DNA from 3 places in the Pseudomonas sp. FP2254 genome. Region 2 is predicted to be linked to each of the others. Evidence: predicted binding sites of a transcription regulator. Region 2 holds the regulator's gene; each other region holds the start of a gene.
The links. The regulator FliA, encoded in region 2, starts transcription of late flagellar genes. The targets are predictions, from matches to a motif close to CTAAAGTTTNNNNNNNNNNNGCCGNTAA.
Positions count from the first base shown of each region.

Region 1 (4,495 bases), 1.2 Mb from region 2:
GAGGGTAGCGTGGCCGGCAGTCGAACGCAGGTCGATCTCAAAGTCCAGGTAGCAGCTTTCCGGGTCCCAGTTGTCCAGCGCGGGGAGGCGGTCGGTGAGGGTGGTGACCTGCACGATTTGCCCCAGCGTTTCGAGGTAGCGCAGGAACGACAGCGGGTCCATGCCGTTGCGGAACACGTCCACGCCGAAGCGCAGAGAAATATGCCAGAGCACGTCGGCCGTCGTGGCGTCGTCCACTTCAGCGGATGCGTCGTCGGTCGTGGCGGCGTGCAGCGGGTGGTAGACCCCCAGCGCCTCGCGCAATGCCTCGCCGCGCTCCAATGCGTCCGGTGTCAGTGCCTCACCGCGACTGGCAACCACGTCGATCAGTTCGAGCATGTGGTCGCCGCACTTGAGCAGCAGGGCGATCAAGGCGGCGTCCACCGCAATATCGCCGTCGCGCAGGCGGTCGAGTACGTCTTCGACGATATGCGTGAACCCCACGATCGGCGCCAGGCCGAACAGCCCGGCGGAGCCTTTGATAGTGTGCGCGGCGCGGAATATTGCGCCGATGGCGTCCTGATCGTCGGGCTCGTTCTCCAGTTGCAGCAGGGATTGCTCCATGGCCTGCAACAGTTCACGGGCCTCTACGATGAAGGTCTGCTGTGCCTGATCGAGATTGATGCTCACCTGGACTTTCCTTGTCGATCAATAAAACGGTGGCGCCGCCTACAACGCGGCGCCGCGACAGAGTTGCAGTGTGTGCGTGACGGCCTGGCTCTGACCGGTCAGGCTCAGCGCGATGCCGTTGAGGCCGGCTTCACGCTCGATCACCGCGAGCAGTTGCAGGCCGGCGCCATCCATCTCGGTGACCTGCGAAAGGTCTAGCTCAAGGCGGGCGGCGGTGCCAACCTGCGGCAGCAGGGCGGCGGCCAGCTCGGCGACGGTATAGATCGTCAGCTCGCCTTCAATGCCCACGCGAGCCGTGTCGTCAGTGGTTTCGTGGGTGATGGACATGGCAGCCTCCCCGGATCACGGCAGAATCAGCTTTGACACCGCCGCCAGCATCTGCGCGGGCTGGAACGGCTTGACCACCCACGCTTTGGCGCCTGCGGCCTGGCCCTCGGCCTTTTTTGATTCCTGGGACTCGGTGGTCAGCATGATGATCGGCGTGAACTTGTAGTTGGCCAGCTTCTTCACTTCTTTGACGAAGGTGATGCCGTCCATATTGGGCATGTTCACGTCGCTGATGATCAGGTGCACCTTCTGCCCATTGAGTTTGCCCAGGGCGTCCTTGCCGTCGCTGGCCTCGATCACGTCGTAACCCGCGCTTTTCAGGGCGATACCGACCACTTGCCGCACGCTGCTGGAGTCGTCGACCACTAATACACTTTTCGCCATGATGGGCTCCTAAAAGAAAGTGATGTCTTGGGAATTCTGCTGCGCGGCGGCGTTGCCGTGGTGCGTGCGCCGCTGCTCGTCGGTGGCGTAGGTGGCCTCCATGCTTGCCAGCCACTGTCGGGCGTCGATGCTCACCGCCTGGTCCGGTGCCTGTTTGGCCTGGTGCAAGTGGTCGTGCAACGCGTTCATGTTGTCGCGCACGTGGCTGAGGATCTGGCTGACCCGGTCCTGGAACTGCAGGTTGACCAGCACGTCGGTCATCTCGTCGCGGATGCCGTAGCTTTCCTGCTTGAGCAGGTCGGCGGATTGGGCCAGGCGCCCGGTGATGTTCTGGAAACGTTCAAGCACCAGCTGGATGCTTTGCTCGGACGCGCCCACCGAATGGCTGTCCTGGTCAGCGCTGGTGGAGGCGGCCTGCACGAGTTGGGTAATGGCGTTGTTGATGATGTCGACCTTGGCGGACATCTGCTGGCCTGTCTCGCTGGATTTGCTCGACAGGCTACGCACCGCATCGGCCACCACCGCAAAGCCGCGCCCGGCTTCACCGGCACGTGCCGCTTCGATTGCGGCGTTCAAGGCCAATAGATTGGTCTGCGCGGCAATGGCGGCAACGTCGGCGGCCATGGTGCGCAATTCGCCGGTGTAGGCGGTGAGGCTGCGCACTTGCGCCAGGGTCTGGTCGCGGCTTGATTGAGTGGCCTTGAGCGAGTCGATCACCTGGCTCAGTTCGCTGTCGCTGCGCGCCAGTACCTTAAGGGCGCCGTCGGCGGCCTGCCCATCCAGTTCACCGGCGGCGTGCTGCGAAGCCTGGACGGTTTCCTGCAAGCGTGCGGCGATCCCGGTGAAACGATTGGCCAGGCTCACAATGGCTTCTTCGGTTTGCTGGCGTGAACTTTCTACCTGCTTGGCCCAGATCGGCATGGCGCCCAGCAACACCTCGTCGAGCTGCGCCCGCGACGCCTTGCCGGCGTGTGCCGCCTCGGCCTCGGCCTGCTCGGCCAGTGCGTCGGCAGTCAACCGCAACAGCGCATCGCGCTGGGCTTTCGCGCTCCAGGCGCACGCGCCGAGGCCGATCAGCAACAGCGCCGAACAAGCAGCCAGGTTGGCGGGGGAGGTTGACTGGAAAAGTATCCAGATCACGGCGGGGACCACCGGAATGAAAGCGAACCAACGAAAACGCGGATGACCGGGAAGAGGGGTACGACTGGATTGGCGCGGGGTCATGAGTTCGATCCTTGAACAGTACTGCGGATGTAATCAACATAGGGGTTATCTGCCCTATGTGCCGCAACTTTAGGCGCTGCAGCATGCCTTCCGTCTGGTTTATTACCAGCAGGTGACGAAGGGCTGTGTCAAAAGGCCACTATCGCACTCTAGTCGAAGCAGACACGCTTGCGCCAATTGAATGGCGAGGTTTTCAATCGGCTTGGCTTTATGATGAGCTTACGTTCATGCAATGCCCTTTTAATGGCTGGATGGATACTGCCCCGATGAAAGACCTGCCACCCACCGCAACACTCCGCGCTTTTGAAGTCGCCACCCGCCACCCGACCTTTACGGCCGCCGCGCAGGAACTCCATGTGACCCAGAGCGCGGTCAGTCACCAGCTCAGGCACCTTGAGGCGCTGTGGGGGTTGCAGTTGTTCGAGCGGGGCAAGGCGTTACGCCTCACGGCCGCGGGGGCTACGCTGGCGCCTATCGTGCGCGAGTTTTTCATCAGCCTGGAGGCGACGTTGTGCGACCTGCGCGAGCAGAAGGGCCGGGTCCGACTCAGCGTGAGCACCACCTATTCGTTTGCCCTGAAGTGGCTGCTTCCACGCCTGCCGAACCTCGCTCGCCAGCACCCCGAGCTGCTGGTGTCGTTGGACACCACGGACACCATCATTCACTTCTACAACGCACAGGCCGATGTCGCGATCAGACTGGGCAAGGGCAGTTACCCCGGCCTGCATTCGGAGTTCCTGTTCGGGGAGCAGGTATTTCCCGTGGCCAGTCCCGACTTGCTGAGGCGCATCGGAACACCGCAAAGCCCCGCCGAGTTGTTGCAGTTCCCGCTGCTGGCCCGGGATGGTGCAGAGCTGGCGCCCAAATGGGAGGTGTGGTTCGAGGCCCTGGGGCTGGTGTATCTGCCGCTCAGGGAAAGCGTCAGGTTCGGCGATACCAACATGACGGTCGAGGCGGCATTGCTCGGCCAGGGTGTGGCCTTGGTGCGCAGCGGGCATGTCGAGAAGGAAATCAGCGATGGCCGTCTGGTGCGGCTGTTCGATGTGCATTTTCCATCGCCGCTGGCTTATTACTTTGTTTGCCCCAAGGGCGTCGAAACGCTGCCGCATATCGTCAGCTTTCGCCGCTGGTTGCTCAGTGAGGCGCTGAAAGTGCGAGAGGTAGAGGAGCCAATGATGAGTGTTCATTCATACCGCGATGAGGAGACTTCTCTGTAGTCCCGCCGCCGACGTACCTAGAATGGGGCATGCCTATTCATCTGGTCTGCCTCGTCCTTTTCGCCGCGCTCCTGCATGCCAGTTGGAACGCACTCCTGCGCAGTGGTGCCGATCGGCTGTGGTCGATGACGGTGATGTGCATGGCTATTGCCATCACCTGCACCGTCGCTGCGGCGTTCATGCTGCCGCCTGCGGTTGAAAGTTGGGGCTACGCGCTGCTGTCGGGGTTGCTGCATGTGGGCTACAACCTGTTTCTGGTGCGCAGTTATCGGGTCGGTGACCTGGGGCAGGTCTATCCGATTTCGCGTGGTTCGTCGCCGGTATTGATCACCCTGGGGGCCGCCTTCTTTGCCGGAGAAAGTATCGCGCCTGGCCAACTGCTCGGTATCGCGCTGGTGTCGGGTGGGATTATTTCGCTGGCCTTCAGAGGGCGCAGTCTCTCGGTGCCCAGCCTGCCCTATGCGCTGGGCACGGGCTGCTTTATTGCGGCCTACAGCGTTGTCGATGGCATCGGCGCCAGGCTCTCGGGCGCGCCGCTTGCCTATACGGTGTGGATGAGCGCTTTGTGGGGCGTACTGATGCCGCTGGTCTACATCGGTCTGCGCGACGCTCGCAGCTTATTCTGCGTGCGGCCCGGAACAGTCACCGCGTTGGTCGGCGGCCTGGTCTCTTTG
Region 1 covers NZ_CP117444.1:2,647,336-2,651,830, forward strand. Annotated here, with positions in the region: gene PSH94_RS12160 (chemotaxis protein CheA) at 1-669, opposite strand, end outside; gene PSH94_RS12165 (lipid asymmetry maintenance protein MlaB) at 709-996, opposite strand; gene PSH94_RS12170 (response regulator) at 1,012-1,380, opposite strand; gene PSH94_RS12175 (methyl-accepting chemotaxis protein) at 1,390-2,604, opposite strand; gene gcvA (transcriptional regulator GcvA) at 2,871-3,821, shown strand; gene PSH94_RS12185 (DMT family transporter) at 3,851-4,495, shown strand, end outside.
Region 1: a site for FliA is predicted at 2,650-2,677, ahead of PSH94_RS12175 (methyl-accepting chemotaxis protein). Genes of this name have one in related genera too.

Region 2 (4,495 bases):
GATATCGGTGCTGGCAGTGGCAGTGGCCGGCGCCGGCGCTGCGGCGGCGGGTGCCACGGCGTCGGCGGCGAACTGGCCCTTGCCGTGCAACTGATCGAGCAGCGACTCGAATTCGGCGTCGGTAATGTCTTCGCTGGTCGGCGCCTGCGCCGGGGCCGCTGCGGCAGGTGCTTCAGCTTCGGCCTTGACCGCGCTGAGAGAGCTGAGCAGCTGTTCGAACTCGCTGTCGGTAACGTCCGGTTCCGGCGCCGGCTCAGGTTCCGCCACCGCCTCAGCCACGGGCTCGGCCGCCAGATCGGCAGGCTCCGCGTAACGCGCCAGGGCGGCCAGCAGTTCCGGGGTGGCAGCGGTGATCGGGGCCCGTTCGCGCACTTGGCTGAACATGCCGTTGACCGCATCGAGTGCTTCGAGAATCACGTCCATCAACTCCGAGTCGACGTGCCGCTCACCCTTGCGCAGGATGTCGAACACGTTCTCGGCGATGTGGCAGCACTCCACCAGCTCATGGAGCTGGAGGAAGCCGGCGCCCCCTTTTACAGTATGAAAACCGCGAAAAATTGCATTGAGCAGGTTCGCATCATCCGGGCGGCTTTCCAGCTCGACCAGTTGTTCGGACAGTTGCTCTAAAATTTCGCCGGCCTCTACAAGGAAATCCTGAAGGATCTCTTCATCGGCGCCGAAGCTCATGTGGGTGCTCCTTAGAAGCCTAAACTGGATAACAGGTCATCTACGTCATCCTGACCTGACACAACGTCTTCACGTTTATCGGCATGAATCTGCGGACCTTCACCCTTGGCGAGATGTTTTTGTGGATCTTTTTCCGAGAGGATCGCTTCGCGGTCATGTTCGATGCCGGCGAAACGGTCAACCTGGCCTGCCATGAGCACCAGTTTGAGCAAATTGCTTTCCACTTCGGTGACCAACTGCGTCACACGCTTGATCACCTGACCGGTCAGGTCCTGGTAGTCCTGGGCCAGCAGAATATCGTTGAGGTTGCTGGACACCGTGCGGTTGTCCTGCTCGCTGCGTGACAGGAACCCTTCGACCCGGCGTGCCAGCTCGCGGAACTCTTCAGCCCCCACTTCCCGCCGCATGAAGCGGCCCCAGTCGGCATTCAGGGCCTGGGCTTCATTGGCCATGCCGTTGACCAGAGGCGTGGCGTTTTCCACCAGGTCCATGGTGCGGTTGGCCGCGGCCTCAGTCAGCCTGACCACGTAGGACAGGCGTTCGGTGGCATCGGTAATCTGCGAGATTTCTTCGGCCTGGGGCATGTGCGGGTCAATCTGGAAATTGACGATTGCACTGTGCAACTCGCGCGTGAGCTTGCCCACTTCCTGGTACAGGCCTCGGTCACGGGTCTGATTGAGCTCATGGATTAACTGCACCGCGTCGCCGAAATGACCTTTTTCAAGGCTGTCGACCAGTTGGTGAGCATGTTTTTTCAGGGTTGACTCAAAGTCTCCCTGTGACGTTTCTTTCTGCTCCATAGCTCCCCCGCGATGGCATTAGCCGTGGATGCGTTCGAAGATTTTTTCGATCTTCTCTTTCAACGCCTGTGCAGTGAATGGTTTGACCACATAACCGTTAACGCCGGCCTGGGCAGCTTCGATAATCTGTTCACGCTTGGCTTCGGCGGTCACCATCAGCACGGGAAGGCTGCGTAGTTTTTCGTCAGCGCGCACGTGACGCAGCAAGTCGATGCCGGTCATGCCCGGCATGTTCCAGTCGGTTACCAGAAAGTCGATGCCCCCGCTGTTGAGGATCGGAATCGCCGTAAGGCCATCATCCGCCTCGACCGTGTTTGTGAACCCAAGGTCACGCAACAGGTTTTTTATGATCCGCCGCATCGTTGAGAAGTCATCAACGATGAGGATTTTCATGTTCTTGTCCAATTCGACCTCCAAGCAGTCTTAAACGCGCCCAGCACCTGGACGCGCCATTTCAATCAACAGGCATTACACAAAAAGGACTGCCGGGGCCACCACGGGCCGAACCCGCGCAGGCCCATGGCCCACGCGGTATCGCTCTGCAGTGTCCCCACACTGCCTGTCAGCGCGCTCGCCACTCTCCCAGACGTCCCCGCAAGCGGGCGGCGCACTGGCTATGCAACTGGCTGACCCGCGATTCGCTGACCCCCAGCACCTCACCGATTTCCTTGAGGTTCAGCTCTTCGTCGTAGTACAGCGCCAACACCAAACGTTCACGCTCCGGCAAATTGGCGATTGCGTCCGCCAATGCCCCCTGGAAGCGTTCATCCTCCAGGTCGCGCGACGGCTCCATGTGAGCGCTCGCGCCGTCCTCGTGCAGCCCTTCATGCTCGCCGTCCTGCAACAGGTCGTCGAAACTGAACAGGCGGCTGCCCAAGGTATCGTTCAAAATCCCGTAATAATCGTCGAGACTCAATTGGAGTTCGGCCGCAACTTCATGATCTTTAGCGTCACGACCGGTTTTTGCTTCAATTGCTCGAATTGCGTCACTGACCATGCGCGTATTGCGATGCACCGAACGGGGTGCCCAGTCACCTTTACGCACTTCATCGAGCATCGCGCCGCGAATACGGATACCCGCATACGTCTCGAAACTCGCACCCTTGGTGGCGTCGTACTTGGTCGACACCTCCAGCAGGCCGATCATGCCCGCCTGGATCAGATCCTCCACCTGCACGCTGGCCGGCAACCGGGCCAGCAAATGGTAGGCAATGCGCTTGACCAGGGGCGCATAGCGCTCGATCAGTTCACCCTGGCTGTCACGCGCCGATTTTTTGTAGAGGTTGTAACCGCTCGATGTCATAGCACTGGCCCTGCGCTCGTCTGATGCACCAATCGCTCGACGAAAAACTCCAGATGCCCACGCGGGTTGGCGGGCAGCGGCCAGGTATCGACCTTCTGGGCAATAGCCTTGAACGCCAAGGCGCATTTCGAACGAGGGAATGCTTCGTAGACCGCGCGCTGTTTCTGCACGGCCTTGCGCACACATTCGTCGTAGGGAACTGCGCCGACGTATTGTAAGGCGACATCGAGAAAGCGATCCGTGACCTTGGTCAACTTGGCGAACAGGTTGCGCCCTTCCTGCGGGCTCTGGGCCATGTTGGCCAGGACGCGGAAGCGGTTCATGCCGTAGTCACGGTTAAGGAGTTTAATCAGGGCGTAGGCGTCGGTGATCGAGGTGGGTTCATCGCAGACCACCAGCAATACTTCCTGCGCGGCGCGCACAAAGCTGACCACGGACTCGCCGATCCCCGCAGCGGTGTCGATCACCAGCACGTCGAGGTTGTCGCCGATATCGCTGAACGCTTGAATCAGCCCGGCATGCTGCGCGGGGCTCAGGTGCACCATGCTCTGGGTGCCGGAAGCGGCCGGCACGATGCGGATCCCGCCGGGGCCTTGCAGCAGCACATCGCGCAGCTCGCACCGGCCTTCGATCACATCGGCCAGGGTGTGTTTGGGCGTCAGCCCCAGCAGAACGTCGACGTTCGCCAGTCCCAGGTCGGCGTCCAGCAGCATGACGCGACGGCCAAGCTCTGCCAGCGCCAGGGACAAATTCACTGACACGTTAGTTTTTCCGACGCCACCTTTGCCGCCGGTCACCGCGATCACCTGTACGGGATGCATGCTGCCCATTTTATTTCTTTACCTTGTCTTGCTTAGACGCAGGCTACATGGCTTGGCCGCGTGAATCGCTTGCAGACCATCAATGTAGGTACATTGCATTGTGTTCATGTTGCTCAGCCCACCCGTTTTGCCGGGCTGTGGTACAGGTCAGCGAACATATCGGCCATCGCTTCCTCGCTAGGCTCGTCCTGCATTTGCACGCTGACGGCACGGCTGACCAACTGATGACGGCGCGGCAGATGCAGATCATCCGGAATCCGCGGCCCGTCGGTCAGGTAGGCGACCGGTAATGCATGACCGATAGCCAGGCTCAACACTTCGCCCAGGCTGGCGGTTTCGTCCAATTTGGTCAGGATGCAACCGGCCAGCCCACAGCGTTTGTAACTGTGGTAGGCAGCGGTAAGAACCTGTTTCTGGCTGGTGGTTGCAAGCACCAGGTAATTTTTTGACTTGATCCCACGCCCGGCCAGGCTTTCCAGCTGCATGCGCAGCGCCGGATCGCTGGCTTGCAGGCCGGCGGTGTCGATCAGCACCACGCGTTTGCGCAGCAGCGGGTCCAGGGCGTTGGCCAGGGACTGGCCCGGGTCGACATGAGTCACCGGCACGTTAAGAATGCGCCCCAGGGTCTTGAGCTGTTCCTGGGCACCGATACGGTAGCTGTCCATGCTCACCAGCGCGATGTTATGCGCGCCATACTTGAGCACATAACGCGCCGCCAGCTTGGCCAGGGTGGTGGTCTTGCCCATGCCGGCAGGGCCGACCATGGCGATCACGCCGCCCTCTTCCAGAGGTTCGATTTCCGGGGTGACGATCATGCGGGCCAGGTGCGCCAGCAGCATGCGCCAGGCCTGGCGTGGCTCGTCGATTTCAGTGGTCAACGCCAG
Region 2 covers NZ_CP117444.1:3,861,297-3,865,791, forward strand. Annotated here, with positions in the region: gene PSH94_RS17650 (chemotaxis protein CheA) at 1-687, opposite strand, end outside; gene PSH94_RS17655 (protein phosphatase CheZ) at 699-1,487, opposite strand; gene PSH94_RS17660 (chemotaxis response regulator CheY) at 1,506-1,880, opposite strand; gene fliA (RNA polymerase sigma factor FliA) at 2,050-2,790, opposite strand; gene fleN (flagellar synthesis regulator FleN) at 2,787-3,620, opposite strand; gene flhF (flagellar biosynthesis protein FlhF) at 3,725-4,495, opposite strand, start outside.

Region 3 (4,495 bases), 2.3 Mb from region 2:
TCATTGCAAGCTTGCCTGAAAGCAGTTACTGACCGACGCCCTGCCCGCCGAGGCAGATGTGAAAAGGCCGCGATGATCGCGGCCTTTTCATATGCAGGTTAAGAGCCCGTTCTGGGCACCGTCGGGTCTTTCACACCGCCATCGTCAAACAGATTCAACCTCTGCCGCAGTTCATGGGCCGGCAATGGCTCCTTTCCTGGCGGGATCGCGTTCGGGTCGGTCGGCACTTCCCCTGGCGCCCCGGCGCCCGGCGTGGGTGCCGGAGGGGGTTGATCGCCCTCGATCGCGCGCTGGGCCTTTTTAGTCAGCACGACGATGTCGATGCGCCGATTGATCGGGTTGAACGGGTCCTTCGCATCAAACAGCTGCGAAGAGGCAAAACCCACCACCCGCGCCACTTGCGAATCCGGGTAGCTGCCGGCCACCAGGGCACGACGGGCCGCGTTGGCGCGGTTGGCCGAAAGCTCCCAGTTGCCGAAGTCGCCTTGGCCCGCATAGGGCTTGGCGTCCGTATGGCCACTGATGCTGATTTTGTTCGGCACCGCTTTGATGGTGTCGGCCATGGCCAGCAGGATGTCTTCGAAGTACGGCTTCAACCGCGCACTGCCGGAATCGAACATCGGCCGGTTGGCGGCGTCGGTGATCTGGATGCGCAGACCGTCCGGCGTGATCTCGAAGGAAATCTGATCCTTGAACTTCAGCAACTGCGGGTTTTCCTCAACCTTGTTTTGCAGTTCCTGCAGCAACAGCTCAAGACGCTCCTGCTCGACCTGCTCGGCCATGGCCTCGACCGTGTCGCGCTCCACCGGGATTTTCTCCTGGGGTGCCTCGGTCTTCACTTCCGGGTTGATCGTGCGCTCAGGCGCCAGTTGAGGCGAACCGCCCAGGTCGATCACGAAGGGCGTGCCGCTTTCCGAGAAACCGATAGGGTCTTTGAAGTAGCCGGCGATGGCGATCTTCTGCTCCGGCGTAGCGGTAGACATCAGCCACAGCACCAGAAAGAACGCCATCATCGCCGTCGCGAAGTCGGCGAAGGCGATTTTCCAGGCGCCACCATGGTGCCCCGCAGCGAAGCGCTTGACGCGCTTGATGATTATCGGCTGGTTGTTTTCCATGGCTTAGCGACCGCGAACCGCTTGTTCCAGCTCGGCGAAGCTTGGGCGATGCTTGGGGTACAACACCTTGCGACCGAACTCCACCGCCAGCGAAGGCGGCATGCCGGAGGCGGACGCCACCAGGCTGGCCTTGATCGATTCGTACAGGTTGATTTCTTCCTTGGCGTCATGGGCCAGGGAGGTCGCCAGCGGGCCGAAGAAACCGTAGGCCGCGAGAATACCGAAGAACGTACCCACCAATGCCGCACCTACGTGCATGCCGATGGCCGCCTGGTCACCTTCGCCCAGCGAGGCCATGGTCACCACAATACCGAGTACCGCCGCCACGATACCGAAACCGGGCATGCCGTCGGCGACGCCAGTCACCGCGTGCGATGGGTGCTCCAACTCTTCTTTAAGGCTGAACAATTCCATGTCGAACAGGCCTTCCAGCTCATGGGGCGCCATGTTGCCGGAAGACATGATGCGCAGGTAATCGCAGATATAGGCGGTCATGCGCTCGTCTTTGAGCACGGCCGGGTACTTGGCGAAAATCGGGCTGGCTGCGGCGTCTTCGATATCGGCCTCAATGGCCATCATGCCTTCGCGGCGGCTCTTGTTGAGGATCTCGTAGACCAGGCCCAGCACTTCCAGATAGAAAGTATGGGAGAAGCGCGAACCGAACATGCTCAGGGATTTTTTGACCACGTGCATGGTCATGTACCCAGGGTTGGCTTGCAGGAATGCACCAAATGCCGCCCCGCCGATGATCATCACTTCGAAAGGCTGGATCAACGCGGCGATTTTACCGTGGGAAAGGACGTAACCGCCGAGCACGCTCGCGAGGACGACGATGATGCCGATAATTTTAGCCATAGGAGATGAGTACTTGCGCCGTCAGGTTCATGGACATATTTGGGGGAACTGGAAAACTCTTGTTCTACTTATCGGCAAAACTGCGCCAGACTATAGCCCGTTAAGGCGAAAAGCCAGTTCGGCCCGCTCCGGGCGTGTTGACCGCAAGTGATGATCGCGCCCCTACCATGGCTAAACAAAAAACCGACCCAACTGCAAAACCTGCCTCCCTCCCCGACTGGATCAAGCGTCTGGACGAGGTGCACTTGCCTGTTCCACAGGCCAGCCATGACCGCGTATGCAAAGCCATTCGCGACAGCCGCAGTTCGTTGCGAGATATTGCCGAGCTGATGCAAAACAGCCCGGCCCTGGTACTCAGCGTGATGCGCGAGGCCAACAGCCATACCCATGGCAGCCTGGCCGAGCCGGCGGAAAACCTCGAGGTGGCGCTCAACCGCCTGGGCCTCAAGCGCGCCGAGGAATTACTGGCGCGCTTGCCGTCAGTGCCCGCCCAGGACATTCCAGCGGCGCTGCGCCAGCTGTTGCTGGTCAGTCAACACGCCTCGCAGCAGGCCAACGGCCTGTTCGGCAGCCGCCTGGCGCGGCTGTGGCAAGACATTCATTGGGGCAGCCTGCTGTTTCTGTCGCCGCTGTGGCCGATGGCAGTGGCCTATCCCAAGCTGCTGGAAGAATGGGAACTGCGGGTTATCCACAAGGGCGAGTCGGCGCGCGTGGTCGAGCAGCAATTATTCGGCGTGCGCCTGCTGGACCTGTGCATCGGCCTGACCGAAGCCTGGCATTTGCCGATGTGGGTCTCCCAGGGTTACACCCTGCTGCTGAACGAGCAACGCATGCTGGTCAAGTCGCTGCGTGTCGCCCGCGATGAAGATCCTCTGCACCAACAGCAATTGCTCGACGCCGACCCCGGCTTGCGCCGCTGGCTGAACCAGCCGGCCAATACCGTACTGCTGGCCAATGGCTTGGCAATGTCCGCCCAGGAATCCTGGACCTGCCCGCACACGCAGCGCTGGCAATTGCTCACCGCCCTGTACCTGCAACAACCGTTGGGCGAGGTGCAGCAGCAAGTCCACCAACAAGCCGTAACCAGCGCCCGCACCGCGCTGATGCCCGATCTCTGGCATCCGGCGCTGTCGCTGATCTGGCCGTGGCATGTGCAGAAGATCCATCGCGGCTTGCTGCCCGCTCCGCCCCCTACCGCCGAAGCCCTGGCCGTATGGCGAAGCCGCTGCACCGAACTGCTGATGGAACCGAGCCGGTTTGCCAACGCCATGCACCTGACCACCTGCGCCAAAGAGGCGCTGGTCGCCAGCGGTATGCAACGGGTGATGCTGCTGATGACCGACCGCGCCCAAAGCACCTTGCGCGTACACCAGGTCGACGGCTTGCCCAAGGACGCCGCCAACCTGAGCCTGGACGTGGTGCACAGTACGATGCTGCAGCGCCTGCTGGAAAAGTCCGCCCAGGTCCGCTTCACGCCGGACAACCACGCCCAGTTCTCCGCGCTGCTGCCGCCAATCCTGAGTCGCCTGTTCAGTGGCGAACACTTGCTGCTGCGTTCCTTGAGCTGCAATGGCAAGGTCGTGATGCTGATGGTGGCCGACCAGGGCGGTGGGCCATTCTCGGAAACCACCGTGCAAGCCTTTGGCAAAACCGCCCAATGCATCGAAAAGGCCCTGCACGGCTTTACCAACCGCGGCGCCTGATGCTTGCGCTACAATCGCCGTCCCTTATCGCCGACCTTTATGCCCAGGAGACCTCACATGCCTGACTTCTCTGGCTTGCCGCTGGTGATCGAATCCGCCGACCTGCACAGTCGCCTGGGTGCCGAACACCTGATTGTGGTGGACCTCACCAGTGCCGCCCGCTACGCCGAAGGGCATATCCCCGGCGCACATTTCGTCGACCCGAAGCGCACTCAACTGGGCCAACCGCCAGCTCCCGGCCTGCTGCCGAACAAGGCGGACCTGGAAAAGCTGTTTGGCGAACTCGGCCACACGCCGGACGCTACCTATGTGGTGTACGACGACGAAGGCGGCGGCTGGGCCGGGCGTTTTATCTGGTTGCTCGACGTGATCGGCCACCAGAAATACCACTATCTCGACGGCGGCCTGCTGGCATGGTTAGCAGACGGCCGGCCCGTTTCCACCGACGCTCCCCCCTCGGCCGGCGGCCCGGTCAGCCTCACACTGCACGATGGCCCTACTGCGACGCGCGAATACCTGCAAAGCCGTCTCGGCGCTGCCGACCTGGGGATCTGGGACGCGCGCGGCCCGCTGGAGTATTCCGGCGAGAAGGTGCTCGCGGCCAAGGGCGGGCACATCCCCGGTGCGGTCAACTTCGAATGGACTGAAGGCATGGATAAGGCGCGCAACCTGCGCATCCGCCGCGATATGCCCCAGATTCTTGAAAACCTGGGCCTGACGCCCGACAAAGAAATCATCACCCATTGCCAGACTCACCACCGCTCTGGCTTCACCTATCTGGTGGCCAAGGCGCTCGGTTATCCGCGAGTCAAAGGTTATGCC
Region 3 covers NZ_CP117444.1:567,563-572,057, reverse strand. Annotated here, with positions in the region: gene rsgA (small ribosomal subunit biogenesis GTPase RsgA) at 1-32, shown strand, start outside; gene motB (flagellar motor protein MotB) at 99-1,115, opposite strand; gene motA (flagellar motor stator protein MotA) at 1,119-1,970, opposite strand; gene PSH94_RS02415 (HDOD domain-containing protein) at 2,138-3,673, shown strand; gene PSH94_RS02410 (rhodanese-like domain-containing protein) at 3,731-4,495, shown strand, end outside.
Region 3: a site for FliA is predicted at 2,039-2,066, ahead of motA (flagellar motor stator protein MotA). Genes of this name have one in related genera too.